DNA from 2 places in the Undibacterium sp. Di24W genome. Region 2 is predicted to be linked to the other one. Evidence: predicted binding sites of a transcription regulator. Region 2 holds the regulator's gene; the other holds the start of a gene.
What was found. The regulator sigma-54, encoded in region 2, starts transcription at its own class of promoters, with help from an activator protein. The targets are predictions, from matches to a motif close to TGGCANGNAANCTGCTTT.
Positions count from the first base shown of each region.

Region 1: a site for sigma-54 is predicted at 11,010-11,027, ahead of prpB (methylisocitrate lyase). Genes of this name have one in related genera too.

Region 1 covers NZ_JBMPOP010000001.1:391,030-406,668, forward strand. Annotated here, with positions in the region: gene ACO0KZ_RS01620 (cation-translocating P-type ATPase) at 1-756, shown strand, start outside; gene ACO0KZ_RS01625 (HDOD domain-containing protein) at 953-1,834, shown strand; gene ACO0KZ_RS01630 (propionate--CoA ligase) at 1,920-3,893, opposite strand; gene prpF (2-methylaconitate cis-trans isomerase PrpF) at 4,549-5,733, opposite strand; gene acnD (Fe/S-dependent 2-methylisocitrate dehydratase AcnD) at 5,992-8,586, opposite strand; gene prpC (bifunctional 2-methylcitrate synthase/citrate synthase) at 8,830-9,984, opposite strand; gene prpB (methylisocitrate lyase) at 10,088-10,978, opposite strand; gene prpR (propionate catabolism operon regulatory protein PrpR) at 11,235-12,842, shown strand; gene ACO0KZ_RS01660 (response regulator transcription factor) at 13,007-13,384, shown strand; gene ACO0KZ_RS01665 (chemotaxis protein CheC) at 13,387-14,001, shown strand; gene ACO0KZ_RS01670 (diguanylate cyclase domain-containing protein) at 13,998-15,002, shown strand; gene ACO0KZ_RS01675 (substrate-binding periplasmic protein) at 15,014-15,639, opposite strand, start outside.
Region 2 covers NZ_JBMPOP010000013.1:14,763-30,401, forward strand. Annotated here, with positions in the region: gene ACO0KZ_RS20045 (monovalent cation:proton antiporter-2 (CPA2) family protein) at 1-1,938, opposite strand, end outside; gene ACO0KZ_RS20050 (BPSS1780 family membrane protein) at 2,106-2,915, opposite strand; gene ACO0KZ_RS20055 (KpsF/GutQ family sugar-phosphate isomerase) at 3,154-4,200, shown strand; gene ACO0KZ_RS20060 (KdsC family phosphatase) at 4,200-4,754, shown strand; gene lptC (LPS export ABC transporter periplasmic protein LptC) at 4,744-5,394, shown strand; gene lptA (lipopolysaccharide transport periplasmic protein LptA) at 5,456-6,043, shown strand; gene lptB (LPS export ABC transporter ATP-binding protein) at 6,040-6,786, shown strand; gene ACO0KZ_RS20080 (RNA polymerase factor sigma-54) at 6,802-8,289, shown strand; gene hpf (ribosome hibernation-promoting factor, HPF/YfiA family) at 8,418-8,771, shown strand; gene ACO0KZ_RS20090 (enoyl-CoA hydratase/isomerase family protein) at 8,945-10,036, shown strand; gene ACO0KZ_RS20095 (DUF4197 domain-containing protein) at 10,113-10,805, opposite strand; gene ACO0KZ_RS20100 (deoxyguanosinetriphosphate triphosphohydrolase) at 10,885-12,036, opposite strand; gene aroKB (bifunctional shikimate kinase/3-dehydroquinate synthase AroKB) at 12,064-13,761, opposite strand; gene ACO0KZ_RS20110 (beta strand repeat-containing protein) at 13,846-15,639, opposite strand, start outside.

The sequences.
Region 1 (15,639 bases), on a different contig from region 2:
GCGGCACATATTGGAATTGCGATGGGTAAGCGAGGAACTGACGTTGCACGTGAATCTGCAGCACTAGTCTTACTTGACGACACCTTTTCATCGATTGTCACAGCAGTGCGCTTAGGACGACGAATTTTCGACAACTTGCGTAAAACCTTAAGTTTTGTAATCGCTGCACATATACCCATTGTGGGCTTATCGTTTTTACCGGTAATGCTGGGATGGCCGGTTCTCCTAATGCCCGTGCATATTTTGATATTGGAGTTAATCATTGATCCTAGTTGCTCATTGGTTTTCGAAGCCGAAGAGGAAGAAGAAAACATCATGCAACGAGCACCTCGCAGCATTGACTCTAGTATCTTTCAAGCTGAGGTATTGTGGCGCGGATTTTGGCAGGGCTGCACTGCCCTATTGACAATACTCGGCGTCTATTGGCTCGCGACTCAGAACAACATCGCGACTGACGAAACCCGTGCCATCACTTTTGCGGCAGTGGTTACAAGCGACCTCGGTTTCATCTTTCTAAACCGTTCACTCAACGGAAATCTATGGCATACCTTGCGTTCTCCCAACCCTATGCTATGGTGGGTTTGTGCGGCAACAGCTGTCATGTTGTTGCTTGTATTTACAATGCCAAGCTTACGTCACTTATTCTATTTTGGTGATCCTCAGTTGACAGATATACTCTTGAGCGTAGGAACAACAATCAGCGCAATATCCTTGATTGCATTAACACAACGGCTACTGCTTCGAAAGCACTCATAAATACAAATAAAATTTCTATAAAGCAATTTTATCTGCTACATTGTAATTTGACGAAAGCAGCATTCAGGCACACAATCTAACAATGTCATTTTTAGCACCATCAATATCAGACTAAAACGATTTGCAATAGACATCAAATAGCGTTTGATCAAACAAAGATAAGTGTGATTTTCTCAATACGGAGCGACTCTGTGTCATGAATAAATCCGAAGCCCTAGCCCTACTGGTAGAACAAGCGCGCCATGGAGAATTAATATTCTCTGCCAGTGTCGCAACCTCGCTTAAAGTAAAAGAGGCCATAGACGTCCCTGATTGTAGTCTCGATACGGCAACTAAAATCATACTCAATGAACCGATGCTGGCGGCGAAAGTGGTTGCGGTTGCCAACAGCGCGGCCTACTCAAGAGGCTCAGAGGTGACTAATGTCCGTTCAGCCATTGCACGTCTTGGATTTAATACGCTGCGTGGCTTAACTGCGTCAATCGTGATGCGCCAAATTGCTGGCGCCAGTAAAAACCCCATCATTCGCACCAAAGTGAATCAACTCTGGGAACACTCGGCGCAGGTAGCCGCTCTTTCTCAAGTTATTTCGCGTCGTGTAACAAAACTGAATCCAGATACCGCTATGTTTGCCGGGATCGTGCACGAAGTGGGTGGTTTTTACCTGTTATCACGTGCCGAGGAATTTCCTTGTTTATTAGAACCAGACGACTTATCTGGTGCGAATGATGATGAAAATTTTGATGAGTTCCGTGACACAGTGACGAAAGTCGAGTCACAAGAAGCGATCATTGGCCGCGCGGTTTTGAAGAATCTTAACTTACCTTCTGAAGTGAATGAAGCAGTCGAAGCCATGTGGTATGGACTACACGCTATGCCACCAGAAACTTTAGGCGATACTCTGCTCCTAGCAAATGATCTGGCAAAAACAGTCTCGCCCTTAGACACACGTACTGACACCGAGGCCAATCGCTGCGAATCAGAAATCGATTTTGTGGTGGGCGAAGGCAGTCTGCTAAGTATCTTAGAGGAATCTGAGGATGAAGTAACAACCTTATCCGCAGCTTTAATTATTTAAACTGATCCCGCGATATAGTTTTCTTCTAAAAAATTCAAAAGAGCGTCAGAATATTTTGACGCTCTTTTGTTTTCTCGGTCAGAACTTAATTTTGTAATGCATTCTTAATTTGCTGCAAAGACTGAGGATCTTCGATCGTCGTCAAGTCACCCGCATCGCGCCCTTCACACACAGCTTGGATAGATCGACGCAAGAGTTTACCGGAACGCGTTTTAGGTAACATCGCCACAAAATAAACCCGAGCAGGACGTGCAACCGCACCCAGCTGATTATCGACTACGGCCATCACTTCGGTTTCCAAAGCTTTTGCTAATTCGGGTGTAGCCGCACGTTCGGGGTTTTTTATAATCGCAAACGCCACCGCGACCTGCCCTTTCAATTTATCTTCAATACCCACCACAGCGACTTCAGAAATCTGCGGATGGCTAGAAATACTTTCTTCAATTTCACGGGTGCCTAAACGGTGCCCAGCGACATTGATTACGTCATCGGTGCGTCCCAAAATGAAGAAATACCCGTCCTCATCGCGTATGCCCCAATCAAAAGTCGAATACATCTGTTCATGCGCGAAGTTAGACCAATACGTTTGAACGAAGCGCGCATCATCGCCATAAATGGTTTGCATACAGCCTGGTGGCAAAGGTCCTTTAATCGCGACCACGCCTTTTTCATTCGCGCCACACACCTCGCCTGTTCCTTCATTAATGATAGTGACGTTATAACCATACATCGCGATCCCCGGGCTACCAAGTCGCGTATCTTTATGTTCCACGCCACGAGCAACTGACAAGATCGGCCAACCTGTTTCAGTCTGCCAGTAGTTATCGATAATCGGCACGCCCAATTCAGTGGCGATCCAATTAGAGGTAGTTTCATCAAGTGGTTCACCCGCTAAATACAAAGCCTTAAGCGAGGAAATATCGTACTTCTTCATCAGCTCGACTGGATGCTTTTTCAGTACGCGCACAGCAGTCGGTGCAGAGAACATACGTGTCACTTTGTATTTTTCAACAATGCTCCACCACACACCTGCATCTGGGCGAATCGGTGTACCTTCATACATGATGGTTGCCATACCAGCGATCAAAGGGCCGTAGACGATATACGAGTGTCCTACCACCCAACCAATATCGGATGTCGCAAAATAAGTTTCTCCAGGGTTGCCGCAGAAAATATTTTTCATGGATGATGCCAAGGCAACTGCATAACCACCTACGTCGCGCTGCACGCCTTTAGGCTTACCAGTGGTGCCTGAGGTGTAGAGTACGTACGACATCTCGTTGGACTCTAACCAAGTCACAGGGACTTGAGCGACCATATGTTGTTCACGCAATGCAGCGTAATCAACATCACGACCGGCAGCCATATTCATCGCATCGAGACCACGATTCACTAATAAAACCTTTGCTGGCTTATGGTCGGCCAATTGAATCGCTTCATCGAGCAAAGGTTTGTAAGGCACTGCCTTGCCGCCACGCATACCGGCGTCGGCGGACACCACCAATACGGGTTTAGCATCATCGATACGCGTTGCTAAACTCTTGGAGGCAAATCCACCGAACACCACGGAATGCACAGCACCGATGCGCGCACAGGCCAACATGGCAAATGCCGCTTCGGCAATCATGGGCATATAGATTAAGACTCTATCGCCCTTCTTGACGCCGAGCTCCAACATGATTGCTGCCATGCGTTGCACTTCCACATGCAGTGCAGCGAAGCTGTAAGTTTTCTCGGCATTGGTTTCAGTCGAAATGGCGATCAATGCCGCCTTATCCGACTGTGTCTCCAACCAACGATCAATCGCGTTATAACAAAGATTCGTTTCGCCACCGACAAACCATTTCGAAAATGGTGGTTTGCTGTGATCAAGTACTTGGGTATAGGGTTTGTGCCAGCTGATGAGTTGGGCTTGTTGGTCCCAGAAGCTGGCTGGGTCTTGAATTGAGGCTTGATAAAAATCTTGGTAGTTCATGGTGTCTCCAGTTTTTATAGCGTTTTGGTTTGAATTCTTTTGGCGCGTAGTTGATTGTTTTTGATTGTTATTTGTTTTATCTATTCGCCTTTTGTACTACATCAAATTTATTCTTTGAATGGCTTACTTTCTTATTGGTTATCGTGCTAACTCAACTTTCTCTGGCCGGGTGTGGCCCGGCGGCCAATCACCTTTTTTGCTTCGCCAAAAAAGGTGATCCAAAAAAGGCGACCGTAGACTCGCCCCTTCGGGGTGCTTACGCTACGCTTCAGCATAATTTGTGCATCACAAAAAATGGGAAAGTGTTGAAACTCGCTACGCTCAGACAGCAACACTTTCTTATCCATTTTCTGTGAAGCACAAATTACGTCGTCTCAAACGGGTGTAAGTCAAAAGCAAATCAAAAACAACGACCTGGAATTGCTAATAGAAGAACGAACATCCGTCGATACTGATTGTTTTGCTTTTGCTTTTGCTTTTGCTTTTGACCTTCATCCACTTCTGACACTGCCAATTGTGCAGGACAGAAAATGGATAAGAAAGCTTCGTTGTCTGAGCGCAGCGAGTTTCGAAGCTTTCCCATTTTTTGTCTTGCATAATTGGGAACCCGAAGGGCAGTGGCAGCGTGGTCGCCTTTCTTTGCTTACTTTTTTTGGCGAAGCAAAGAAAGTAAGTGGCTGTCGGGCCACTCCCGACCAACAGACAGCAAATCAACAGCACAAATCACTCAAAACAAAAATCAAAAGCAATCGCCCGGAACGCGAACCCAACCTTCCATCAACACCCGAGCACTACGACTCATACTCGCCTTCTTCACATTCCACTCACCATCTACCAGCTGAGCTTCCGCACCTACACGTAAAGTTCCGGATGGATGTCCAAACCGAACAGCCGTGCGGTCTCCACCGCCCGCCGCGAGATTGACTAATGTTCCAGGAATTGCTGCCGCTGTGCCGATCGCAACCGCTGCAGTCCCCATCATCGCGTGATGCAATTTACCCATAGACATAGCCCTTACACACAAATCAATTTCACTCGCATGAACTTGTTTTCCACTAGAGGAAACATAGTCCAAAGGCTTAGAAACAAAGGCCACCTTCGGTGTGTGTTGACGTTTTGCGGCTTCGTCAATATGCTTAATCAAACCCATGCGTACCGCACCATAAGCGCGTATTGTTTCAAACTTCGCTAGCGCCGCAGCATCACTATTGATAGCGTCTTGCAATTCAGTACCGGTGTAGCCAATCTCTTCGGCGTTCACAAAGATGGTTGGAATCCCGGCGTTAATCATGGTCGTTTTTAATGTGCCGATGTCAGGTACTTCTAGATCATCGACCAAATTCCCCGTTGGGAACATAGAACCGCCAGCACCCTCTTCTTCTGCTGCTGGGTCCATAAACTCAAGCTGAACTTCAGCCGCTGGAAAAGTCACGCCATCAAGCTCAAAGTCACCCGTCTCCTGCACCTCACCATTCGTCATCGGCACATGAGCAACAATCGTTTTACTGATATTCGCTTGCCAAATGCGCACTACGGCGATGCCGTTTTTAGGGACATTGTCAACCAAGCCCATGCTGATCGCACAAGAACCCACCGCTGCAGATAAATTGCCGCAGTTGCCGCTCCAGTCGACGAATGCTTTGTCGATGGAAACTTGTCCAAACAGATAATCAACGTCGTGATCTGGCTTGGCACTCTTCGCCAGTAATACTGTTTTCGAGGTGCTGGAAGTGGCGCCACCCATACCGTCGATTTGTTTGCCGTAAGGATCGGGGCTACCTATCACACGCAATAACAAAGCATCGCGTGCAGCTCCTGGCTGCAGGGCAGCACTCGGCAAATCCTGTACGCGAAAGAACACGCCTTTACTTGTGCCGCCACGCATGTAGACGGCTGGGATTTTGATTTGGGCTGGATGGGACATTATTTTCCTTTTCTTGGTTCTTAGTCCCCTCTCCCGCAAGCGGGAGAGGGTTAGGGTGAGGGAAGGTGAGCTAGCAAAATCGTTTCAGCAATACTGACATGCAGTTTCACAAACGTATCATCAAACAATCTCGAAATACTTGATCAATGCCCCTCATCCCCACCCCGCATTTCCAATTCGCCGCTTGCGGGAGAAGGGCTTACTTCATCGTGATAGAAACTCTGCCTAATCTGCGCCTCTTCAGCAATTCCTTTGTTATCAAGCAGACTTAGTCGACTCCAAAAAGTCCTGTGCAAAACGTTGCAATACACCACCCGCTTCATAAATCGATACTTCTTCAGCTGTATCAAGACGGCAAGTGACAGGCACTTCAACACGCTCACCGTTTTTACGATGAATGACCAAAGTCAAGGTCGTGCGCGGTGTACATTTGCCAGTTACGTCATAGGTTTCTGTTCCGTCTAATTGCAAAGTCAAACGATTGACACCCGCTTTAAACTCAAGTGGCAACACCCCCATCCCCAATAAATTGGTACGATGAATCCGTTCAAAACCTTCAGCGACGATGACTTCCACACCTGCCAAACGCACACCTTTGGCCGCCCAGTCACGTGAAGATCCTTGGCCGTAATCAGCACCCGCAATAATGATCAAAGGCTGCTTACGTTCCATATAGGTTTCAATGGCTTCCCACATGCGCGTCACTTTGCCTTCGGGTTCAATACGTGCCAAAGATCCCGCTTTCACTTTACCTTCCGCATCGCGCACCATCTCGTTCTTTAAAGTTGGATTCGCGAACGTAGCGCGTTGTGCAGTTAAGTGATCGCCACGATGTGTTGCATAAGAATTGAAATCTTCTTCTGGCAAACCCATCTTTGCGAGATAGGCACCTGCCGCGCTATCAAGCATAATCGCGTTGGATGGTGATAAATGATCGGTCGTAATATTGTCGCCTAACACCGCCAAAGCACGCATGCCTTTCATGGTACGGACACCAGCTAAAGCGCCTTCCCAATAAGGTGGACGGCGGATATAGGTGGAAGGTGCGCGCCAATCGTACAGAGGCGCCACGCTGGCTGCTTTCTCTGTCGAGATCGCGAACATAGGCTCATAGACTTTGCGGAACATCTCAGGCTTCACACTGGACTTCACAATTGCATCGATCTCTTCATCGGTCGGCCAGATGTCTTTCAAACGAATCTCTTTGCCATCGACGACGGTCAATACGTCTTTCTCGATATCGAAACGCATGGTGCCCGCAATCGCATAAGCAACTACTAGTGGTGGCGAGGCAAGGAAAGCTTGTTTCGCATAGGGATGAATACGTCCATCGAAATTACGATTGCCTGATAACACAGCGGTTGCATACAAATCGCGGTCAATAATTTCTTGCTGAATCACTGGGTCAAGCGCGCCAGACATACCATTGCAGGATGTGCAAGCGTAAGCCACGACACCAAAGCCAAGTGCTTCGAGATCTTGCATCAAGCCCGCTTCTTCCAAATACAAAGTCACTGCTTTAGAACCTGGCGCTAAGGATGATTTCACCCAAGGCTTGCGAGTTAAGCCAAGTCGATTGGCATTGCGCGCCAACAAACCAGCAGCAATCACATTGCGTGGATTGGAAGTATTGGTGCAACTCGTAATCGCCGCGATGATGACCGCACCATCTGGCATCTGGCCTGGCACATCGTCCCAAGCAGTAGCAATACCCTTTGCTGCTAAATCACTGGTAGCGACACGTGCGTGCGGATTTGATGGACCCGCCATATTGCGCACGACCGAAGATAAATCAAATTGCAGTACACGTTCGTATTCTGCTGTGACTAAAGAGTCGGACCACAAGCCAGCGACTTTTGCGTAGGTCTCTACCAAAGCCACTTGTGCATCTTCACGACCTGTCAATTTCAAATAATCGATGGTTTGCTGATCGATACTGAACATTGCTGCCGTCGCGCCGTATTCAGGTGCCATATTCGAAATTGTCGCACGATCACCCAGCGTCAAGGCTGCTGCACCGCTACCGTAGAACTCAAGATAAGCGCCCACCACTTTGGATTTGCGCAAAAATTCTGTGAGTGCCAATACGACATCGGTTGCCGTAATACCAGGCTGTGGTTTGCCGCTGAGCTCTACGCCGATAATATCGGGTAAACGCATCCAAGATGCGCGACCGAGCATGACGTTTTCAGCTTCCAATCCACCGACACCAATCGCAATCACGCCGAGCGCATCGACATGCGGTGTATGGCTGTCCGTGCCGACTAAAGTATCTGGAAACGCCACGCCATTTTGTGACTGGATCACAGGCGACATCCGCTCCAGATTGATCTGATGCATGATGCCGTTACCCGGCGGGATCACTTCCATATTTTTAAACGCGAGCTTGGTCCAATTAATGAAGTGGAAGCGATCTTCATTACGACGGTCTTCAATCGCGCGATTTTTTTCGAAGGCCTGCGGATCAAAACCACCACATTCAACCGAGAGAGAATGATCGACGATTAACTGCACAGGCACCACGGGATTTACTTGAGCCGGGTCACCACCCTGATCCGCGATCGCATCACGCAAACCAGCAAGATCAACCAAGGCCGTTTGTCCCAGAATATCGTGACACACAACACGTGCAGGGAACCATGGAAAATCCAAATCACGCTTACGTTCGATAAACTGTTTTAAGGAATCAGTCAAAGTCGCTGGATCACAGCGACGTACCAAGTTTTCTGCTAGTACGCGTGAAGTGTATGGCAGCTTGGCGTATGCGCCTGCCTCAATCGCTTCAACCGCTTCACGCGCATCGAAGTAATCGAGTGAGGTTCCTGGGAGATTCTTACGGAATTGTGTGTTCATTTTTTGTCCATCTTTGATTTTTAATACTTACTGAGGTAGTGCTGTTTTATATAAGAGATGTTTTTTATCCGTATCGCATCTTCTATCCGCTCCTCCCCCTTCAAGGGGGAGGCTGGGAGGGGGATGGGGGTTTTAGTAGACATAACTAACCATCCCCACCCCAACCCTCCCCTTGAAAGGGAGGGAGCATAAAAAAGCACACCGAAGAGTCACAAGGAAACATCGCGCCCCTGAATCTAAGCTCTATTTTCTATCCTTCAAAGCCACAAACTGTAAATCTTCAGGCCCCACATAATTTGCACTCGGACGAATGATCTTGTTATCGATACGTTGCTCAATAATATGCGCCGACCAACCAGATGTCCGTGCGATCACGAACAGTGGCGTGAACATTGCTGTTGGTACGCCCATTACGTGATAAGACACAGCAGAGAACCAATCCAAATTCGGGAACATTTTTTTGATATCCCACATCACCGTTTCTAAACGCTCAGCAATGTCGTACATTTTGGTAGAGCCTGCTTCAACCGACAATGTGCGAGCAACTTCTTTGATGACTTTATTACGTGGATCAGACACTGTGTACACTGGGTGACCAAAACCAATCACCACTTCTTTGTTTTCTACGCGACGCTTGATATCCGCTTCTGCTTCGTCGGGATTGTCATAGCGTTTTTGGATTTCAAACGCGACTTCGTTGGCACCGCCATGTTTAGGACCACGTAAAGCACCGATTGCACCGGTGATAGCGGAGTGGATATCGGAACCTGTACCTGCAATCACGCGACTAGTGAAAGTCGATGCATTGAATTCGTGTTCCGCGTACAGAATCAAGGACGTGTGCATGGCACGAACCCAAGACGCTTTTGGTTTTTCGCCGTGTAGCAAGTGCAGGAAATGACCGCCAATTGAATCATCGTCGGTTTCAACGTCGATGCGCTTACCGTTATGGCTAAAGTGGTACCAATACAAGAGCATGGAACCAAAAGATGCCATCAAGCGATCAGCGATATCACGTGCGCCTGGCGTGTTGTGATCGTCTTTTTCTGGCAATGTGCAACCCAAGACTGATGAACCTGTACGCATCACGTCCATAGGATGCGAAGAGGCAGGCAAAGCTTCTAACGCCAATTTCAAATTCGCTGGCAAACCGCGCAAGGATTTTAATTTTGCTTTATAGGCAGACAGTTCAGCCGTCGTTGGCAATTTGCCGTGAACCAGCAAATGGGCGATTTCTTCAAACTCACAATTGTCGGCCACATCCAAAATATCGTAACCGCGATAGTGCAAGTCGTTACCTGTCTTGCCCACGCTACACAAGGCAGTATTGCCAGCAGCAACGCCTGATAGTGCGACGGATTTTTTTGGTTTAAATGTTGGGTTTTCTTGTGTGGTCATTTCTTTCTCCATTGATTTTTTTGAACCGCAGAGGCGCAGAGCCCACAGAGTTCCTTGATTCCCTTCTCTGCGACCTCTGCGCCTCTGCGGCGAGGCTTTTCGTTTATTTCCCTTTTTGCTGTGCAAACAAGGCGTCCAGTTTTTGTTCAAAATCGTGATAGTTGATACGCTCATACAATTCCATCCGTGTTTGCATCGTGTCGACGACATTCTTTTGCGTGCCATCACGACGAATCGCGGTGTACACATTTTCCGCTGCTTTGTTCATGGCACGGAAAGCGCTCAATGGATATAGCACCAAACCAACTTCAGCGGACGCTAATTCTTCCACCGTGTACAAAGGTGTGGAACCGAATTCAGTAATATTCGCGAGAATAGGCACTTTCACTGCATTGGCGAATTGCTTGTACATCGCCAACTCTGTAATCGCTTCTGGGAAGATCATATCAGCTCCCGCTTCGACGCATGCTAGAGCGCGCTCGATTGCCGCTTCCAAGCCTTCTACTGCCAGCGCATCGGTACGTGCCATGATCACGAAATTGTCATCAGTACGTGCATCGACCGCGGCTTTCACGCGATCGACCATTTCTTGCTTACTGACGATTTCTTTACCTGGGCGGTGGCCGCAGCGCTTGGCACCGACCTGATCTTCAATATGCATCGCTGCCGCGCCAAACTTGATCATGGACTTGACGGTACGTGCAACGTTGAACGCCGAAGAACCAAAACCAGTATCGACGTCGACCAACAAAGGCAAATCACAAACATCAGTGATACGGCGCACATCAGTCAATACATCGTCCAAATTTGAGATGCCGAGATCGGGCAAACCGAGAGAACCAGCAGCAACGCCACCACCGGACAAATAAATCGCTTTAAAGCCTGCACGTTTCGCCAATAAAGCATGATTAGCGTTGATCGCACCAACGACTTGTAACGGAGACTCTTCTTGCATCGCCTTACGGAAGGCAGCACCTGCGGAATATTGAGACATGATCTTTTCCTTTTGTTTGGATGTAGTCCCTATTGCAAAGCGCGTGCCAGGGGGGCGTCCATTCACGTTAGCGAAATTTAATAGCCTTAAAAATCAAATACTTGAATTCAAACTTACAAAGCCAAACTTGAGTGAAAAGTTCACTTATACGACGGAAATACGTTGCAATTGAAACACAATTGAAACATACTTGAAACATCATTTGAAACACCAGCCAAAGCAAGCGCTACGCAATCCACGTAAGCATGGAGCCCTCATGAGCCGACACTCCCCTCTTCCACGCGATCCACAAGACAAGCCCATCATTTGGACAGTCTCAATTTCGCGTTTATTTGATTTATTCCGCGACATCATGGTCGAGTACGATGCCAGTGCTGACATTGAACCGATACACCTTGGCTTTGAAGAAGCCGCTCAGGTGCTGCGCGAACGTTTGCAAACCGAACGCTGTGATGCCGTGATTGCTGCCGGCTCGAACGGCGCCTATCTAAAAAATCGACTACCTATACCAGTCGTTATCGCGAAAGCCAGTGGATTTGACGTCATGCAAGCCTTGGCTCGCGCACGTAAAGTCTCGCGCCAGATCGCCATTGTCACTTACCAGGAAACAATACCGGAGTTGGCCGATTTCAAAACTACTTTTGGTTTTCAAGTTGAACAAAGAACTTATGTCACCGAGGAAGACGCCAAAAGCCAAATTAGTGAACTCAAAGCGATGGGCATACAGGCCATTGTCGGTGCGGGCTTAATTACCGATCTAGCAGAGGAAGCCGGTTTAACCGGTATCTTTATGTACTCCGCTGGCTCCATCCGACAGGCGTTTGACGATGCGATTGAAATCTCTCGCCTCACCCGCCTCGAGGCATCGAAAGGGCGCCAACAACCTGTCGGCGAATTGCGTGCCAAACATGGCTTAAATGATTTACGTGGTGATTCAAAACTCATGCAAGAAGTGCGAAGCAGCATCATGCTTTATGCGCGCTCACCAGCCACTGTCTTATTACAAGGTGAAACTGGTACTGGCAAAGAATTAGCGGCCCAAGCCATCCACCGGGAAAGCCCAAGATCACGACAGGCTTTTGTCGCGGTTAACTGCGGCGCGATTGCAGAATCCTTGTTGGAATCAGAGCTGTTTGGATACGAGGAAGGTGCTTTCACTGGCTCTCGTCGTGGTGGTCATGCAGGCTTATTTGAAGCCGCACATCGCGGCACCTTATTCTTAGATGAAATAGGTGAAATGCCCTTAAATCTGCAAACACGCTTACTACGCGTGTTAGAAGAAAAAGAAATTGTACGTGTCGGTGGTGTACGGCCTATTTCGATCGACGTCCGTATCATCAGCGCAACCCACTGCGATCTCCAACAAAGAATACGAGAGGGACGTTTTCGTGCAGACTTGTTTTTTCGATTAGCGATACTGCCATTACATTTGCCGTCGCTGCGTGAACGCCCTGAAGACTTAGTCAGTCTTTCTCAATGGAGTTTAAAACAAGCGTGTGCAGCAATCGCTAGTCGACCCCATCCCAATCTCCATGCAGAGGTAGCAGCTTGCGAAGATTTACTGAGGAGCTACGGTTGGCCGGGCAATGTGCGCGAATTACGCAACTTCATGGAACGGGTGGCCTTGCATTTATCCGCCACGCCTTTACAAGCCATTACGCCTGGCTTTCTAGTCAACTTATTCCCTGAGCTTGCGCAGAATAAAGCAAATGAACTCTCTGCTTCAAAAATCGCAGAAACTTCTGAAGAATCACTTGATTTCTTAATGCATAAGTTTAAGAATAGAAAAGATGACGTTGCCAAGCACTTAGGGATTAGTCGTACCACCTTATGGCGCAAGTTAAAAAGCAACAAATCAACATAGACAGTCTCCCAGACACAAAAAGTAACAAATATCGAAGGCTTTTTACAACGCATTAAATCTCCTTAAAATGCTAAGCCTACCGCTTAGGGTAAAATATCAAAAGAGACTTTAGGTTCGCTAAACAAATCTTTGATTCAACATTAAATTAATAACGGAAAAATGCGATGACAGCCGACACGCCAGTAAAAAAACTACTGATCGTAGATGATAGTAAAGTATCACGTATGATCATACGCGCCCGAGTTTTAGATGTTCATCCCAACTGGGAAATTCTCGAAGCTAACAACGGCACTGATGGCGTTGCTATGGCACTGGAAAAGAAACCTGATTTTTGCACTATGGACATTAATATGCCCGGCATTTTAGGAACGGATGCTGCCGAGATATTACTAAAGGAAATGCCTTCGTGTCGGGTGGTCATTTTTTCTGCCAATATTCAAGAGAGTTTTCAAGATAGAGCGAACGCTATGGGCGCCATCTTTGTTGCTAAGCCGATCACGGAGAAGTCGATCGCAGAAGCACTGCATTACTTTTTAGGATAATTGTGAACAGCCTAACAGACCTTCATTTAGACGCGCTCGCCGAAGTTTTTAACGTCGGTGCTGGCCGCGCTGCCGCAAGTTTGAGCGAAATTGTTGGAGACGAAGTAAAACTCTCAGTGCCTTCAGTGGAAATTAAAAAAACTTCTGAAGTTGATGCCAACATCATGGATCTGAGCAGCTTGAAATTCGGCGTAGTCAGCCAACAATTTTCCGGCCCTTTCGATGCGCAGGCTTTGCTTTTATTTACGGAGAGCCATGCACTGGAAATAGTGCGCGATATGATGGGCTCGCAGATGAGCATTGAAGAGCTGGCAGAATTCGAACAAGAAGCCATGTGCGAACTGGGGAATATTATCCTCAATGCCTGTCTCTCGGCCATGGCAGATATGTTGCATATTTCCTTAAATAGCTCACTACCAGATTACAAAATTGCGTCGACTGAAGAAATTTTCAGAAGCTTGCATAGCGCAGAAGACCAGGCTTTTGTTTTGGTATTGCACATCGATCTTTCGATCGAGAAACGCCTTTCTGAAGGCCACCTGATTTTCTTGTTGAGCTCCATGTCACTACTTAGCTTAGTAAAGCATTTAGAGCAGTTTTTAGGAAATATAGAATGAGCTCTTTAGAGATTTATCAAAGCCCTATTTTGAATAGTATTAATATGGGGCTGATTTTAGTTGATGCTGATACCAATATATTGTTGTGGAATGCTTGGATGGAAAAACATTCAGGTATCTCTTCGGACATAGCACGGCAAAACAACATGTCTACTGTGTTTCCTACCGCTCCTAGCTTGGCTTTCAGTAACGCTCTGAAAAATTCGATTACCTATGGCTTGCCTGCAATGCTATCGAACGCTTTGCATCGCTCCCCTTTGCCGCTATTTGGCGAAGAAGAAAGTTTGAATAAGCAAATTGCCATTCATCAATCCATTACCATCACAGTACTCGACTCGGATTTGGCGGATGCTTGTTACTTGATTCAAGTCACCGATTCTAGCACCTCCATACGACGTGAAAAAATGTTGCGCTCGCATTCAGAACTATTGAAAAAAGATGCGACTACCGATAGCCTGACTAGCTTGTACAATCGCCGCTTTTTTGACGAACATTACAAAATTGCTTTGGGACAAGCGATACGGCAAAAGCACCCTTTATCGATCTTCATGGTCGATATCGATTACTTCAAACAATATAACGACTACTACGGACATCCTGCAGGCGATAAGATATTGATTAAGGTCGCTGCTGCTTTAAGAGCGCAGATTTCACGCTCTTCGGATATGTTAGCGCGCTATGGTGGAGAAGAATTTGTTTTGATATTACCGGATATGCCCGCAGAACATGGCGTGCTATTTGCTGAAAAATTAATCACTGCGATTACTGACTTACAACTCCCGCATTTAAAGTCAAAGAGTAATCAAGTCATTAGTATAAGCATAGGTTTAAGCACCTACGATCCTATCCAACATCGCGAAGTATCGGCATTGATTGATGCAGCGGATACCGCATTGTATAAAGCTAAACAACAAGGTCGAAACCAAGCTTGTTTTTTAGCATTAGATACTTTGATCGCACACAAGCAACAGACAATTCGACAACATGCTGACCGCCAATAATGAGTGTTTTTTTAATGATAGCCGCGTAAGACCTTATTTAAACTTCCATTTTTTGTACCACGCGCAATCGCTTGATCTATCTTTTTGAGTACCTCCGCATACTTTCCTTTAGCGCTGGCAAAGTGTGTGGAGTCATAAAACAAAGGCTGATCGGTTACATCAAAATACCGGCCTTTTAACTCGGGGTCATTCGACTCTTTTACGATGATGCGATTAATGTATTCTTCAACTTCGGCATGGTGTTGATATCCGCGTACTGGCCACACCATTAAATCACTGCGCTTCGCCATTAATTTTTTAAAGCGTGCAACAGTCGACGCAGAATCTTCTTGCACTTTAAAGATCACATCACGGGCTTGATCAAACTCCATGCCATGGCTAAATCCGCGCCCAGTACTGACTATTTTGTTGCGCAAATCCTCTACATGTCGATAATTAGGTTTAGGTCTACCATATGTGATACCCCAAACTCGCTCAGTAACGACTGGCAATGAAAAGTGGTAGGCCTTTAAACGCTCGGGTGAACGTGAAAATCCATAAATGATTCCCTTTCCCTCCAAAGTCTCACTTTGCGCGCGCTTCCAAGGCAAAATAATCGGTTCAAACTTGAGACCGGTCTGGCGTTCAAAATAGGTCA
Region 2 (15,639 bases):
ACCTCGCAAAACCACCACGTCTGTGGCTTGTAGAAGTAAATCGGCAGTCGGTTCCAAACGATTCTTGCCTCGCCGTATTGTCGTCACATCGACTTCAAATTCATTCAAGTTGAGCTCAGCAATGGTTTTACCTAGCGCCTTCAATCTATCCGTAAGTACGACGGTATGCAATCGTATTTGCATGTTCTCAGTATCGTCCGCAGCGTCGCTTGCACCACGGAAGAATCCACGCAGCGATTCGTAGCGCGCATACCGCGCTGCCTGCACAGTATGCACTACGCGGCGCAAAGGCACACCAAGCAATACCATGGCATGCGAAGCTAACATTAGACTGCCTTCCATAGAATCAGGCACCACTTCGGTCGCCCCAGCGGCACGTAGTTTTTCTAAATCTGTATCGTCATGACTACGCACCACGACTGGCAAACTAGGATTTAACTCATGCACCAAATGAAGAATTTTTAAAGCTGATGGCGTATTGGTATAAGTAACCACCAATGCTGCTGCGCGATTAATACCCGCAGCCGTCAGACTCTCTCGCCGCGCGGCGTCACCATAGGAAACATTGGCACCTGCGGTCTGCGCTTCGCTAATACGATCAGGGTCTAAGTCGAGTGCGTGGTAATCAATTTTTTCTTCAGTTAACAAATGCGCCAGACTCTGTCCGCTACGTCCAAATCCAGCAATGATCACATGTTTTTTAGTGGTCATCGTTCTGGCGGCAATCTGCGTCAATGCGAGCGATTGCATCATCCATTCACTCGAAGACAATTTCAGTACTATCCAATCGGATTTCGCCAAAATGAATGGCGAAATCAACATAGACAAAACCATTGATGCTAGGATTAGTTGCAGTAATAAGGGATCAATCAAATTTAAACCGCCGGCCTGATTTAAAAGTACAAAGCCGAACTCACCCGCCTGCGCTAAACCTAAACCCGTACGCAAAGCTACACTGGTTGGGCATTTAAACAAACGTGCCAAAGCGAAGATTAAACCGAATTTGAGTAAGACCGGGCCGATCAAGAGTATCAAGATGAGCCAACCGTACTCCACAATCAGCCCCAGATTCAAAAGCATGCCGACGGTGATAAAAAAAAGTCCTAATAAAACATCACGAAAAGATTTAATATCTTCTTCAACCTGATGTTTGTATTCCGTCTCTGAAATCAGCATGCCTGCGACGAAAGCGCCTAGCGCTAGGGACAAGCCTGCTTTCTCCGTTAACCACGCCGCGCCTAGCGTGAACAACAACAGGTTCAACATAAACAATTCTTGCGAGCGGCGTCGCACTACGATAGCAAACCACTCACGCACAACTTTTTGACCGACAAAGAACAAAAGAAAAAGTACCACTATCGCTTTACCTCCCGCCACGGCCAAACTCATAGGCAGGTTTTCAGAATTGGAAGCCAACGCTGGAACCAAAATTAATAAGGGAACGACGGCCAAATCCTGGAACAACAGCACGCTAATAATTTGACGTCCATGCGGGCTTTCCAACTCCAATCTTTCTGTAAGCATTTTTGAAACGATTGCCGTTGAAGACATGGATAAGGCGCCACCAATGGCAAATGCGGCTTCCCAAGTCATATCAAAATATTGCGGCAAAATGATAGCTGCGCCCATACAAAGCGCCATCGCCAGAACAATCGTAAAAATAACCTGCGCCATACCCAATCCGAATACAGCGCGACGCATAGAAACAAGTTTGGCCAATGAAAACTCAAGGCCGATAGAGAACATCAAAAACACGACACCAAATTCAGCAAGCAAATGGGTAGTGGAGCTATCCTGCGCCCATCCCATCGCATGCGGCCCAATCACAATGCCGACAGCCAGATAACCTAACATGGGTGGCAAATTCAACATGCGCAAAGCGACCACGCCAAGTACAGCGCTGCTGAGCAAAAGTAAAGTGGTATCGAGAGCATTCATGTGTACTATTATTACTGATTATGCGTGCTCATAGGAATGGAGAATTCAAGTAAGTTTAGAAAAATGACAGCGAGACCACATTTGACGTAGGTGGCACTCAAAAATGAAAGCGAAAAAAAACGCAGAGTGTCACCACTCTGCGTTCAATCAAGCAAATTTCAGGAAAATTATTTCAAGAAAATATCGCGGTAAGCCGCATACATCGCACCAATCAAAACAGGACCAAGTACCAACCAACCCAGTCCCAAAGGAATCGTAGCAATAATCGCAAATACGATGTACAACACAAAAAACACTAAAAACGCGACCCAGTTTTTTAAGCTGGCTTTCAGACTCGTCATCAAGGCGTCAATTGGCGCAATATTGTGAAATACCACTAGAGCAGGTGCGAACCAGATCGCCATCGCCATCGGAATTGAAATAATCATTGCGACTACAACAAAGCCTAATACCGCAGTTATACCCAAGCCCATCATGGCACCTGCACCGCCTGTTAAAGCGCCGGTTGCCATTGCACCACCAAATAACAAAGCGGCGAAGATACCAGCAACCACAGTAATTAATACAATAGCGATCATCCAAAACAAACCTAATAATGCCAACGGACCAAACTTATCTTTAAATCCAGCAAATAAGAAATCAAACGTTACTATTCGACCTTCTTTTTGCGCTTGGCACGCGAGCATTAAGCCGCCAAAAAACACTGGCATTAATACATTCGATGCCAAACTACCCAGAACAGGTACAAATGCCAACACCATCATAATCAAAAACAGTACCACCAGCATGCCGATCCAGACACCAGCATTGGCTTTAAATTGATCGAAGCCATAGCCATACCATGCTGTCGCCCGTCCCGCATCAATCGAATTCCCTTCCTGAACAAATTGAGCGCCATCGGAGGCGGCTTGGGACTCTATGACTTGTGACGCTGGATCAGAGGAACTACCGTTCGGATCTACTGAATAGGGATTCATAGTATGACTTTCACAAAATAAACAAATAAAAAATACGCAAAAATGAATACGAAAAATCGTATTCGCAAAAGTATCCTTGATTACATTTTAATTTACAAGCTTGGCAATTCTTTCTGTAACAACAAAAGCAAATTCAAGCATTTACCCAACACATTTTTGAAGAATTGTTTGATTTGGAGTGAATCATTTTAACTCTGGCAGAGTTCTTGCTTGTTCGTATTTGGTTTATACTCTGAATATGAGCACACTAATTACTCCATCCCCAACTCCTTTCTCTAGCGCATCTGACGCGACTTCGGAGCAAACCACGAGCCATGCGTTGCAATTAGCATGCGAGACGCTACAAATTGAAGCAGATGCCATCTTAAATCTCAAACAACGATTGGCAGGCAGCGACGCCCACAGTTTTTGTGCCGCGCTGTCCATGCTTTTGCATTGCCATGGTCGAGTTGTCGTGTCTGGAATAGGTAAATCGGGCCATATCGCGCGAAAAATTGCGGCGACATTTGCTTCAACTGGAAGCCCATCGTTCTTTGTCCATCCCGCTGAAGCGGCACATGGTGATCTTGGGATGGTGACGGCACAAGATGTTTTTATTGCGATTTCTTATTCTGGCGAAGCGGGCGAACTCATTGCGATCCTGCCGATTCTAAAGCGACTTGGCGTCAAGCTGATCGCATTTACAGGCAATCCTGAGTCCACCTTAGCCAAATTGGCAGATATCCATTTAAGTGTGCACGTAGAAAAAGAAGCCTGCCCGCTCAACCTCGCGCCGACCGCCAGCACAACGGTCACTTTGGCTTTGGGTGATGCCTTGGCGGTGGCGGTATTAGATGCGCGAGGTTTTAAGGAAGAAGATTTTGCGCGTTCCCATCCAGGTGGTGCCTTAGGTCGGCGTTTACTCACGCATGTCAGAGACATTATGCGAACGGGTGCAGCCATTCCACAAGTCACACCGGATACCAAACTTACCAGTGCCCTGCTGGAAATTACGCAAAAAGGCATGGCAATGACTGCGATCGTCGATAAGGACAATCGAATTGTTGGCGTATTTACTGACGGTGATCTGCGCCGCATGATGGAAAAGCAAAGTAACTTCTCTGACCTTATTATTGCTGACGTGATGGCAAAGAATCCACGCACCGTGCGCCCAGAACAATTAGCGGTCGAAGCAGTAGAAGTGATGGAGACGCATCGTATTAATCAATTGCTGGTAGCGGACGCAGAAGGCAAATTGGTAGGTGCCTTACATATCCACGACCTGACTCGCGCCAAGGTGATTTAATGAGTGAAATCACCTTCTCCACAGCACAAAACAAAGCTGCACAACTACGCTTGATGATATTTGATGTTGACGGGATTCTGACCGATGGTAGTTTGCATTTTGGCCCCGAGGGCGAGATGATGAAGACCTTCAATGTATTGGATGGTCAAGGCATTAAATTGTTACAACAAGCAGGTATTGCAACGGCGATTATCAGTGCCCGGAAATCCGCCATTGTCGCTAAGCGCGCAGCGGATCTGGGGATTAGCCATGTAATGCAAGGCATACATGATAAGAAATCGGCGTTTCTAACACTGACGCAAGATTTAGGTATCACTCACGCACATTGCGGCTTTATTGGTGACGATGTGATTGATCTACCTATACTATTGCGCGTGGGCTTTGCTGCCAGCGTTCCAAATGGACATCAAGAGGTGCGGACTCGGGTTGACTACATCACTCAGGCAAGCGGCGGACGTGGCGCTGCACGCGAAGTATGTGATTTTATTCTGAAAGCGCAAAACAAATATGAAGCTGCATTAGCTCCCTTTTTGGATGTGAACAATGACGGCTGATCGTATCCGCGTTTGGCTAGGAGTAGCTCTGCTTGGTCTATTGATGCTAGGTAGCTTTTGGGCCTATGAGGTCATGCGTCGAAATAGTGAAGAGCGCGCAAACGGCTCAAAGGTGCGTAGCGAGCCGGACTACTTTGTAGAAGATTTTAATTTTGTGCGCTTATCACAATCAGGTAATACGAATTATCGCGTCACAGGTGAGAAACTCACACACTTTCCGCAAGAAGATGAATTCGAAATTCTGCATCCACGAATTGTAAGTATTGATGAAGAGAAGACGCCTATGCTAATTCGTGCAGATCGTGCCATCGTAAAACAGAAAGTCAAAGAATCCGCTAACGCGAAACCAGAAGATCAAATTCACATGATTAACAATGTGGTCATTGAAAGAGCAAAAAGCGCGCGAACTGCCGCGATCATCATGGAAACAAGTTCTTTAATTCTTTACCCCGATAGCGAGAAAATGAAAACAGATGCACGGGTCAAAATGACGACATTAAGAGCAACGATTAGTGCCTATGGCATGGAAGCGAACAACGCCGACCAGAAAGTGCGTTTCTTGAAGAACGTACATATTGAAATTGACAATAAGATTGAAAACAGGATTGAAAATAAGGTAGTGAACAAGGTGGGGAAATAACGGGGCTTTAAAAAAAGCCGCACACTTAGTTACTATGAAATCAATGGCAAAGGATCAAAAAATGCATTTTGCAATCAACTCCACCACACGTTTTTTAACGCTTGCTGGTGGCGCACTATTACTCACGACTACACTGGCTCAGCTCGCTCATGCTGAAAAAGCAGATAGCCAAAAAAAGACCTTAATAAACGCAGAGCATACGGTCTACGACGGTAAAACTGGTACCAAAACATTGGCGGGTAATGTCGAGCTGACACGCGGTACTTTGTTGATCAAAGCAGAAAATGCCGTAGAAACCGAAACAGCAGATGGTGGCATGGTGATCTTAACTGGCAGGCCAGGTAGCCAAGTGTTTTTCCGTCAGAAGCGCGATGGTGGTAGCGACTTGTGGATAGAAGGTTCAGCGGATCGCGTTGAGTATGACAAGAAGACTGAAGTTGTTAAGTTTATTGCGAAAGCCAATGTCCGCTACTTAAGCCAACAAAAAATGACACAAGAACAGAATGGCGAATTCTTGTCTTACGATAGCATTAACGACGTATTTACTGCAACTAACTCTACTTCAGGCAAACGCATCCCTGGTGGTGGTCGTGTGACTATTACTTCCGAACCTAAGCAAGCAAAAACAGAAGTTAAACAAGAAAAATGACTACCAGTACTCTCGTAATTCAAGGCCTGCAAAAACGCTATGGCATGCGCCAGGTAGTTCGTGACGTCTCGCTTCAAGTCAAAAGTGGTGAAGTCGTCGGATTGTTAGGACCGAACGGTGCTGGCAAGACAACGTCCTTCTATATGATCGTTGGCTTGGTGCCATCCGATGCAGGCAAAATTGATATCGACGGCACCGACATTTCTCATTTGCCTATCCATCAAAGAGCACGTTTGGGTCTATCTTATTTGCCGCAAGAAGCATCGGTATTTCGTAAGCTTTCGGTAGAAGATAATGTACGCGCAGTGCTAGAGCTGCAACATGACAAGGATGGCAAAGCGCTTTCCAAAAAAGAAATTGAACAGCGATTAAATACGCTATTGGAAGAGCTGCAAATTGATGGCTTGCGAGAAAGCCCAGCACGCGCTTTATCCGGAGGTGAACGACGCCGCGTAGAAATCGCACGCGCCCTCGCCACCAATCCACGTTTTGTATTACTGGATGAACCCTTCGCGGGCGTAGACCCTATTGCTGTGATTGAGATTCAACGAATCGTTCGCTTTTTAAAAGAACGCGATATCGGCGTATTGATCACGGATCACAATGTACGTGAAACCTTGGGTATTTGTGATCACGCCTACATCATCAATCAAGGCTCGGTATTGGCGAGTGGACGCCCTGACGAAATCATCACCAATGAGACGGTACGTCGAGTCTACTTGGGTGAACATTTCCGCATGTAAGCGATTGGCATAACCATGAAGCAGAGCTTACAGCTACGCACCTCGCAACATTTGGCATTGACGCCGCAATTGCAGCAATCAATACGTTTGCTGCAATTGTCCACCTTGGAATTACATCAAGAGCTAGAAGTGTTGTTGACGGAAAATCCCTTACTGGAACGCGTCGACGATGCACTGGACAATGCAGTTCGTTTACTGGCGGATGGCTGCATCAACAATGCAAGCCAGCAAAGCGAAAGCGAATTTCAAAATACAGAAAAAGCACCCGACAACGGCAGCAGCACGGAAGCCGTCCCAGAACAAGTCGCCGACTGTGAAGCAGCAACCGCCAACAATGACGACTGGAGCTTCGATGATGCACCTGGCAGCGGCTCTAAATCCAACAACGACGAGGAAGATGGTCGCCCGCAATTAGAGGCCGCACAAACCACCTTAAGAGAACATTTGTTAGAACAAATGCGTCTGAACATCAGAGAGCCACGTGACCGAGCACTGATCGAATTAATCATCGATGCCATCGACGAGAATGGTTATTTGTGCGAGAGCCTGGATGAAATCTATGAAAGCCTTCCTATTGACCTTTGCGTCGAGTTAGAGGAATTACGGTTTGCCTTAACCATGCTGCAAAGCTTCGAACCCGAAGGCGTAGGTGCACGCAATACCGCTGAATGTTTAGCACTGCAAATCAAGCGTTTCCCTAAGATACCCTTTGTGACGCGTCGTTTAGCACTGCAAATCGTCGAGCAATATTTGCCCTTGTTTGCCCAACGCGACTTCACCAAGTTACGCAAATTCCTACAGTGTGATGACGAAGATTTACGTGAAGCACAAGTTGTCATCCGTCAATGTAATCCCAAGCCTGGCTTAGCATTTGCGATTGCAAAATCTGACTACGTGGTACCTGACGTTGTAGTCAAGAAAATTGGCGACGAGTGGCAAGTGATGCTGAACCGCGATGTGATGCCTCGCCTGCGCATCAACCAAATGTATGCAGGCTTAATGAAACAGCAACGCGGTGATCCTTGCCTGAATCCGCAGCTACAAGAAGCGCGCTGGCTTATCAAAAATATGCGGCAACGTTTTGACACTATTTTGCGCGTCGCGCAAGCCATAGTGGAAAGGCAATATAATTTTTTCACGCATGGTGCTGTCGCAATGAGACCCCTTGTTTTGCGCGAAATAGCTGATACACTGGGATTACACGAGAGCACTATTTCGCGTGTAACAACTCAAAAATTTATGCTGACACCGCACGGCATGTTTGAGTTGAAATATTTTTTCGGTAGTCACGTCGCAACGGAAACCGGTGGTGAAGCATCTTCCACAGCGATACGGGCTCTGATCAAACAATTAATAGGAGAAGAAGACCAGAAAAAACCCCTCTCGGATAGCAAGATCGCCGACATATTGGGAGAACAAGGCATGGTCATCGCGCGCCGTACTGTTGCAAAGTACCGTGAGGCTCTGAAAATTCCCCCTGTCGGTCTAAGGAAATCTTTATAAACCAGTTCTTGAAATATTGTTTTCTATCGTTATATATGATTTAGCTCAAAACAAATTTCTGCCAATGAGCGATCGTAATGACTGGCAACTTAGAAGCAAATAAAACAATATCACCATAGGAGCGTAGTATGAATCTCACCATCAGTGGACACCACGTCGAAGTTACTCCTGCAATTCGTGAATATGTACAAAGCAAGCTAGAGCGGGTAAGACGACACTTCGATCAAGTCATTGATATCGCCGTCATCCTGACGGTTGATAAGCTCCGGGAAAAGGACAAACGCCACAAAGCTGACATTAATTTACACCTTAGCGGTAAAGATATACATGTAGAAAGTCTGGCGCACGATTTGTATGCTGCCATCGACACCTTAATTGACAAACTCGATCGTCAGGTCATCAAACACAAGGATAAAATTCAAGACCATCAACATGATGCGATCAAACATATTCCTGACCCTGCCTCTACACAATTAGATTAATTTAGAATACTGAATCATCAATTCGATGATCCCTAGGACGCTTTTTAGCGTCCTTTTTTATGTCCATTGAAACGTGAAGAAAAACTATTACAGTTACATTGCAAGCCATTTTTTCCATCTATGTCTGATGCCCTAAGGTAGAATTCTCATATGACAATTTTCGACAGATAAAAATGAGCTCCCACGTCCTGACAGAAATCCACAATCATGTTGGCATCATCACTTTAGATCGCCCCAAAGCACTAAATTCCTTGTCCTTAGAAATGGTTCGTGGACTAACCGCCACTTTACGCGCTTGGCATAACGACCCCGAAATTCATGCTGTATTCATTCACAGTAGTAGCGAGAAAGCTTTTTGTGCTGGTGGCGATATTCGTTTCTTCTACGATGTTGGCACATTAACGCCTAAGGGTGACAGCGCACTACTCGAAGATTTTTTCACCGAAGAATATGCACTGAATCATTTAATTCATTTCTATCCAAAACCCTATATCGCTTTGATGAACGGCGTAGTCATGGGCGGTGGCATGGGTATCGCACAATCAGGTACAGCCAGTCGTTTGCGCATCGTCACTGAACGTACCAAAATGGCGATGCCAGAGGTAAATATTGGATTATTTCCCGACGTGGGCGGCGGTTACTTTCTCAATCAAACGCCGGGAGAGATTGGTACGTATTTAGGACTCACTGGGGAAATAATTCAGGCTGCCGATGCGATCTATGCCAATTTAGCCGATGTCTATATTCCGACCGTACAAATTCCAGCTTTAATGGATTTAATTAAGCACAACACAGAAGCAGATTTACGTGTTGCGATTCGTCGTTTCTCCGCGCAATTTGAGCATGAAATAGCGCATGCTCAATGTCAACTTGCAAATGATCGAACGAAGATCGACCAACATTTCACTGGTAATAATTTACACAATATTTGCGCCACACTTGCCAGCGACGAAACAGAATTTGCAGAAAAAACACTGGCTATTATGAACAAACGTTCACCGCTATTGATGGCGGTTACTTTAGAACAATTACGACGCTGCAAATCAAAGTCCGTTGCTGATTGCTTGCGTCTAGAACGCACTATGGTACGTCATTGTTTCAAACATGGTGAGGTACTGGAGGGTGTGCGAGCCTTGGTGGTAGACAAAGACAATTCGCCATTATGGTCGCCACCAACTATTGCCGAAGTTAAGCAAGAAATGATCGCCCAATTTTTTGTCGAAGTATGGCCAAGCTACGCCCATCCATTGGCGCATTTGCCGTAAAAGAGTACCAATTTTTCGACGAAAAAAAGCCGAAAGATGTACGAACATCTTTCGGCTTTTTTAAATGCTTGACAAATTATTTCAGCAAGCCAAATACTTTACCAATAATCTTACTGCCAGCAGCCAAAGGATCTTGGCGTATCGCTTTTTCTTCTTCCGCTATCATCGTATAGAGTGCATCAACCGCACGGTTGCTGACATAGGATTCTACGGTCGCTTCTTTCTCTGGCACCGCACCTAATTTTTGAGCTTTGCCCATAACGGCATTGTACTTGGTCGACAATCCTACTTTATCGGTCACATTTTTAACCAAAGGTAAAAATTTAGCACTTAAAGACACCGAGGTTTTTTCACGGAAAAAATTCGTTACCGACGTATCACCACCACTCAAAATATTTTTTGCATCGGTGACCGACATGCTCTTTACTGCATCCATCAACAAGGGTTTTGCCATAGGAACGGCAGATTCCGCTGCACGATTCATGGCAACGACTAGTTCATCTAGCTGCTTACTTTGTCCACTTAACTTCAACAAAGGACGAGCTTTTTCTAGCATTGATGGAAGCGGGATTTTTACTTTGTCGTTCCCTAAAAAACCATCAGCGACGCCGAGCTTTTGTAGGGCTGCATTCGCACCCGTTTCCAATGCGGCCTTTAAACCAGCATTCGCATCTTGGTTGCTAAGCTTACTCAAATCTGCAGCTTGTGCTTGTAAAGTTACGCACGCCACGACGATCACGCTCGCACTATGTTTTATCCACGTTTTCATTTTATGTCCTTACAATTAATCAACTTGTATCTTTAAGTACTAACAAGAATTCTCACGTTATATAGTCGAAAACCTAGCGTCAAACTTCTTCTATCAAAAATAAACGTTTATGTTCACGAATCGCAAAACGATCCGTCATTCCCGCGATATAGTCGGCTATGCGACGCGCTTGCAGAAACGTTGTTTGCTCATTATCTGACGAGACTTGTACACGATAATCAGGCGGCACTAAATTAGTCTGAGCCATCATCACTTCAAACAATTCCCGTACTGTATTTTTGGCTTTATGACTCATACGATTCACCAAATAATGCCGATATAGGTGCTCGTATAAAAACTGTTTCAGCGACTTGGCGTCTTGATAGGTAGCATCTGAAAACGCCATCATGGCGGGCAGTGCACGCACATCATCAATAGACTTCGGTGTTGCCTCACGAATACGTCGTAGTGCGGTTTGGGTTAGGTCACTAATCAACATATTGATCATGCGTCGTATCGTCTCTGAAATAGCACGCCGACCGCCTATACCAGGATATGTATCATCAACTTCACGACGAAAACGGGCGTAGCAATCGACTTCCATCAACTGCACTTCAGTCAGCAAACCAGAGCGCAGGCCATCATCAATATCGTGATTATTGTAGGCAATCTCGTCTGCCAGATTGGTGAGCTGTGCTTCAAGGCTCGGTTGCGTCTTATTAATGAAGCGTTGACCCAATTCCCCCAGCTCTCTGGCATTATTTAGCGAGCAATGCTTGAGTATGCCTTCGCGCGCTTCGAATGTTAAATTCAGACCTTCGAAGCTGGCGTAACGCTCTTCTAATGTATCGACGACTCGCAGACTTTGTAGGTTATGTTCAAAGCCCCCATAGTCTTTCATGCAGGCATTCAAAGCATCCTGCCCGGCGTGGCCAAAAGGTGTGTGACCTAAATCGTGCGCTAAAGAAATCGCTTCCACCAGATCTTCATTCAAACGCAAATTTCTAGCGATAGAACGCGCGATTTGGGCGACTTCAATACTATGTGTTAGACGTGTACGAAACAGGTCGCCCTCATGGTTAACGAAGACCTGTGTCTTATATTCAAGGCGACGAAACGCCGCACTATGAATAATGCGGTCTCTATCGCGTTGAAATTCGGATCGAGTGCCAGGACTAGGTTCTATGAAACGCCGCCCTTTAGTTTGCGCAGATTGTGCAGCGTAAGGGGCTAGATGCGTATCGGTGAACATACTATCCTCGGTGATTTTATGCAGACATCAGGTAGACAAAATACAGGCGCTAAGTGTTGCCAACAATGTGGCTTGTGGAACTTGCGTGATGATACTCTGCCCCAATGGTTTAAGCAGAATGAATTTGATTTGACCGCCTTCATTTTTCTTATCAACTTCCATCAGGTCCACCCATACTTGCTCACCCAAATCAGGTGCAATTGTCGGCAATCCTGCAGTCTCGACCAATTTACTAATGCGTACCTTACTCACATAGTCGAGATAACCAAGCCGATAGGACAAGTCGGCCGCCATGACCATACCACAACCGACTGCCTCGCCGTGCAACCATTTGCCATAACCAAGTCCAGACTCAATCGCATGTCCGAAGGTATGTCCAAAATTCAAAATAGCACGCAAGCCACCTTCGCGCTCATCCTGGCGAACAACATTGGCTTTAATTTCGCAGGAGCGCAACACCGCATAAGCCAATGCTGCAGGATCTTTGGCTCGTAGCTTTTCGATATTTGCTTCTATCCAATCGAAGAACGCTAGGTCGATAATCGCGCCGTGTTTAATCACTTCGGCCAAACCAGCGGATAGCTCGCGATCAGGTAAGGTATTTAAGCTACACGTATCTGCGATCACAGCTTGCGGCTGATAGAAAGCACCTATCATATTTTTGCCGAGCGGGTGATTGATACCTGTCTTACCACCGACCGAAGAATCAACCTGTGCCAGCAAGGTTGTCGGGATCTGTACAAAAGGAATGCCGCGCATGTAGGCCGAAGCAGCGAAGCCCGTCATATCGCCAATCACGCCACCACCCAATGCTAACAAAGTGGTTTTACGGTCACATTTTTTCGCCAACAATCCGTCAAACACCAGCATCAAGCTTTCCCAGGTTTTATGTTCTTCCCCGTCGGGAAGTACGATAGCCTCAACCTGTTTTCCGAGCAGACTTAGTTGTTTTTTCAAGGAGTCTAAATAGAGGGGCGCGACCACGGTATTGGTCACAATCACCACGCGATGCCCCTTAATTCGCTCTTGCAACAAGCTGGAATTCGAAAGGAGATTTTGACCTACGGTAATCGGATAAGCACGCTCGCCTAAATCCACGTTCAAGGTTTGTGCTTGCGCTGATTCAAATTCCATATTTGACTTTGTTTTGGCTGTCGGATGAAGCTGTTTTGCTACTTGCTGCGTCACGTCATCTGGGCTGGCAGATGCGAGCGATTCCGCGGGCATTTTTTCAATAATCGTCTGCACCAAGGTCTGTAATTGTGGCTGCCCAGTCTCAATGACCATATGTGCCACCTCTCGATACAAGGGATCGCGTTGCTGCTCAAGCTCTTCTAATTTTTTACGGGGATCTGCGGTACGTAACAACGGTCGTTTTTTGTCATGCCGGGTTCTATGCAAAATACTGCTGATACCGGCTTTCAAGTAAACCACCGTTCCACGTGTATGAAGAAGGGCACGACTTTGAGGATTAAGAATCGCACCGCCACCTGTGGCCAGCACGATGCCATCTTGTTGGCAAAGGTCACGAATCACATCAGCCTCGCGCTGACGGAAACTAGCCTCGCCTTCAATTTCGAAAATCACTGAGATAGCGACGCCAGTACGCGCCTCTATCTCATGATCAGAATCCACAAATCGCTTATTAAGTTTTTTTGCGAGGGCTCTGCCAACCGTTGTTTTGCCAGAGCCCATCAGACCTACTAAAAATATATTTTCTTTCACAAAGGACTTTACCGCCAAATTAAACTTTAAAAAACCGCCGAATCAAGATGGCGCGGCCATTGTTGCTAGTTCTACATTTCCACGCTATGGACAACCAGCAGGAATGTTGACAATAGTCATTACACTGGTAGCGGAATTATTTAATGCGTCTTTCACCGTCAAGGTAACGACTGTGTCCGCAGCAACACACCGATTCCCTTGTGTACCTGTACTCACGTTGACAGTACGTCCAGTAAAAGTTAATGGGTTAGTCGCATCAGGACTGGTTCCGCTGACTGCAGACAGCAATGGAGTATCCGTAAATACTTGGAAAGGACCATTTCCGCCGGAGATTACAAGCGGTATGGTGGCACCATTCGTTTCATTGATACTCCATGCGGCAGGCGTGAATCTCAAGACCTGAGGAATTGTCGCCGCAATCGTTATATTAATCGTCTGTGACAATCCATTTGCATCTGCGACCACCACTTGGGTTTTACCCGCCTTTGCAGAAAATACAGTGATGGTACCCGCACTAGCAAGTACAGAACCGGACGTTATGCTGGCGATGGCATTGTTTGTCGAAATGACGGAATAAGGTGCGGTTCCTCCATCAACACGGAAGTAAAGGACGTCGCCTGGATAACTATCTGTTGCTATTGGAGAAACGATCAATGTTGGACTAGTTGCACCCAAAACATTTGTCGTCACGGTCAGTTTCGCTCCGACATTATCGAATAAGGACAGTGTTGCAGTTCCTGGCCCCACGCCTGTAACGGTTAATACCGAGCCTGTCACGGATACCGTAGCGACCTTGACGTCAGAACTGGTCGCCACATAAGGAGAACTCCCGCCACCTAACAAGAAAGTTGGTGAGGCGCCCGTTGCTAAATTAAACGTCGATGGGGCACTAGTATAAAACTGAACCGCAACGCCACCTGTTCCAACAGTCACAACAATCGTTACTGGAGTGCCCAAAGCGTCTTTAACCACGATATTTGCGGTTCCAGGTGCAACGCCAGTAATTGTGAGAGTACCGCCCGCAATTGTCGGATTTGCAATCGCTAAATTACTACTAGCCGCCGTGTATGGACCTGTACCGCCAGCCACGAGATAAGAAGGGGATGCGCCGGTCGCAATATTCAATGTCCCTGGTGCAGAAACATAAAATGGATTGTTAACACCGCCGTTACCTACATTCACAACGAGACTTATTACTGTTCCGTTCGCGTCTCTGAGCAGGACATTGGCGATACCGCCAGTTACCCCCGAAATCACGAGGTTAGAGCCTGACACTGAAGTTGTAACCAAAGAGGCATTGCTGCTGGTTGCTGTGTAAGGCGCGGTTCCTCCACCGAGGACATATGCACCAGTTCCGCTTACTGGTATCGTAATCGTTCTTGGCGCTGTAGTATAAAAATCAACAATCGAACCTACCACAACATCAAATGTGACCGTCTTACCAACTCCATCCTTGACAGTAATGGTCGTGACACCATTGGCAACACCACGAACGATAAATTTGTTTTCGTTAATACCGACTGTAGCAACTTGAGGATTTCCACTCACAATCGAATAAACTTGATTGCCGCCGGAAATTGTAAATTCGGGGCTAGAAACACCAATTGCGACACGTATTTGCGCAGGCGCAGTTGTAAATAAATCAAGATTAGAGCCGACTACAACTTTTATTTCAACCACACCATTCGTAGCATCTCTAACTACGATTGTTGAATTACCAGCTGTTTTTCCTGTGATGGTCAGTTTATCCCCAGTAATCGATACAGTTGCCACTGAAACATTGCTACTTGCGACACTGTAAGAACCATTTCCACCGCCCACTGTATAAACAGAAGCAGCACCAATGGCGACATTCACATCACTAGCGGCCGTTGTGAA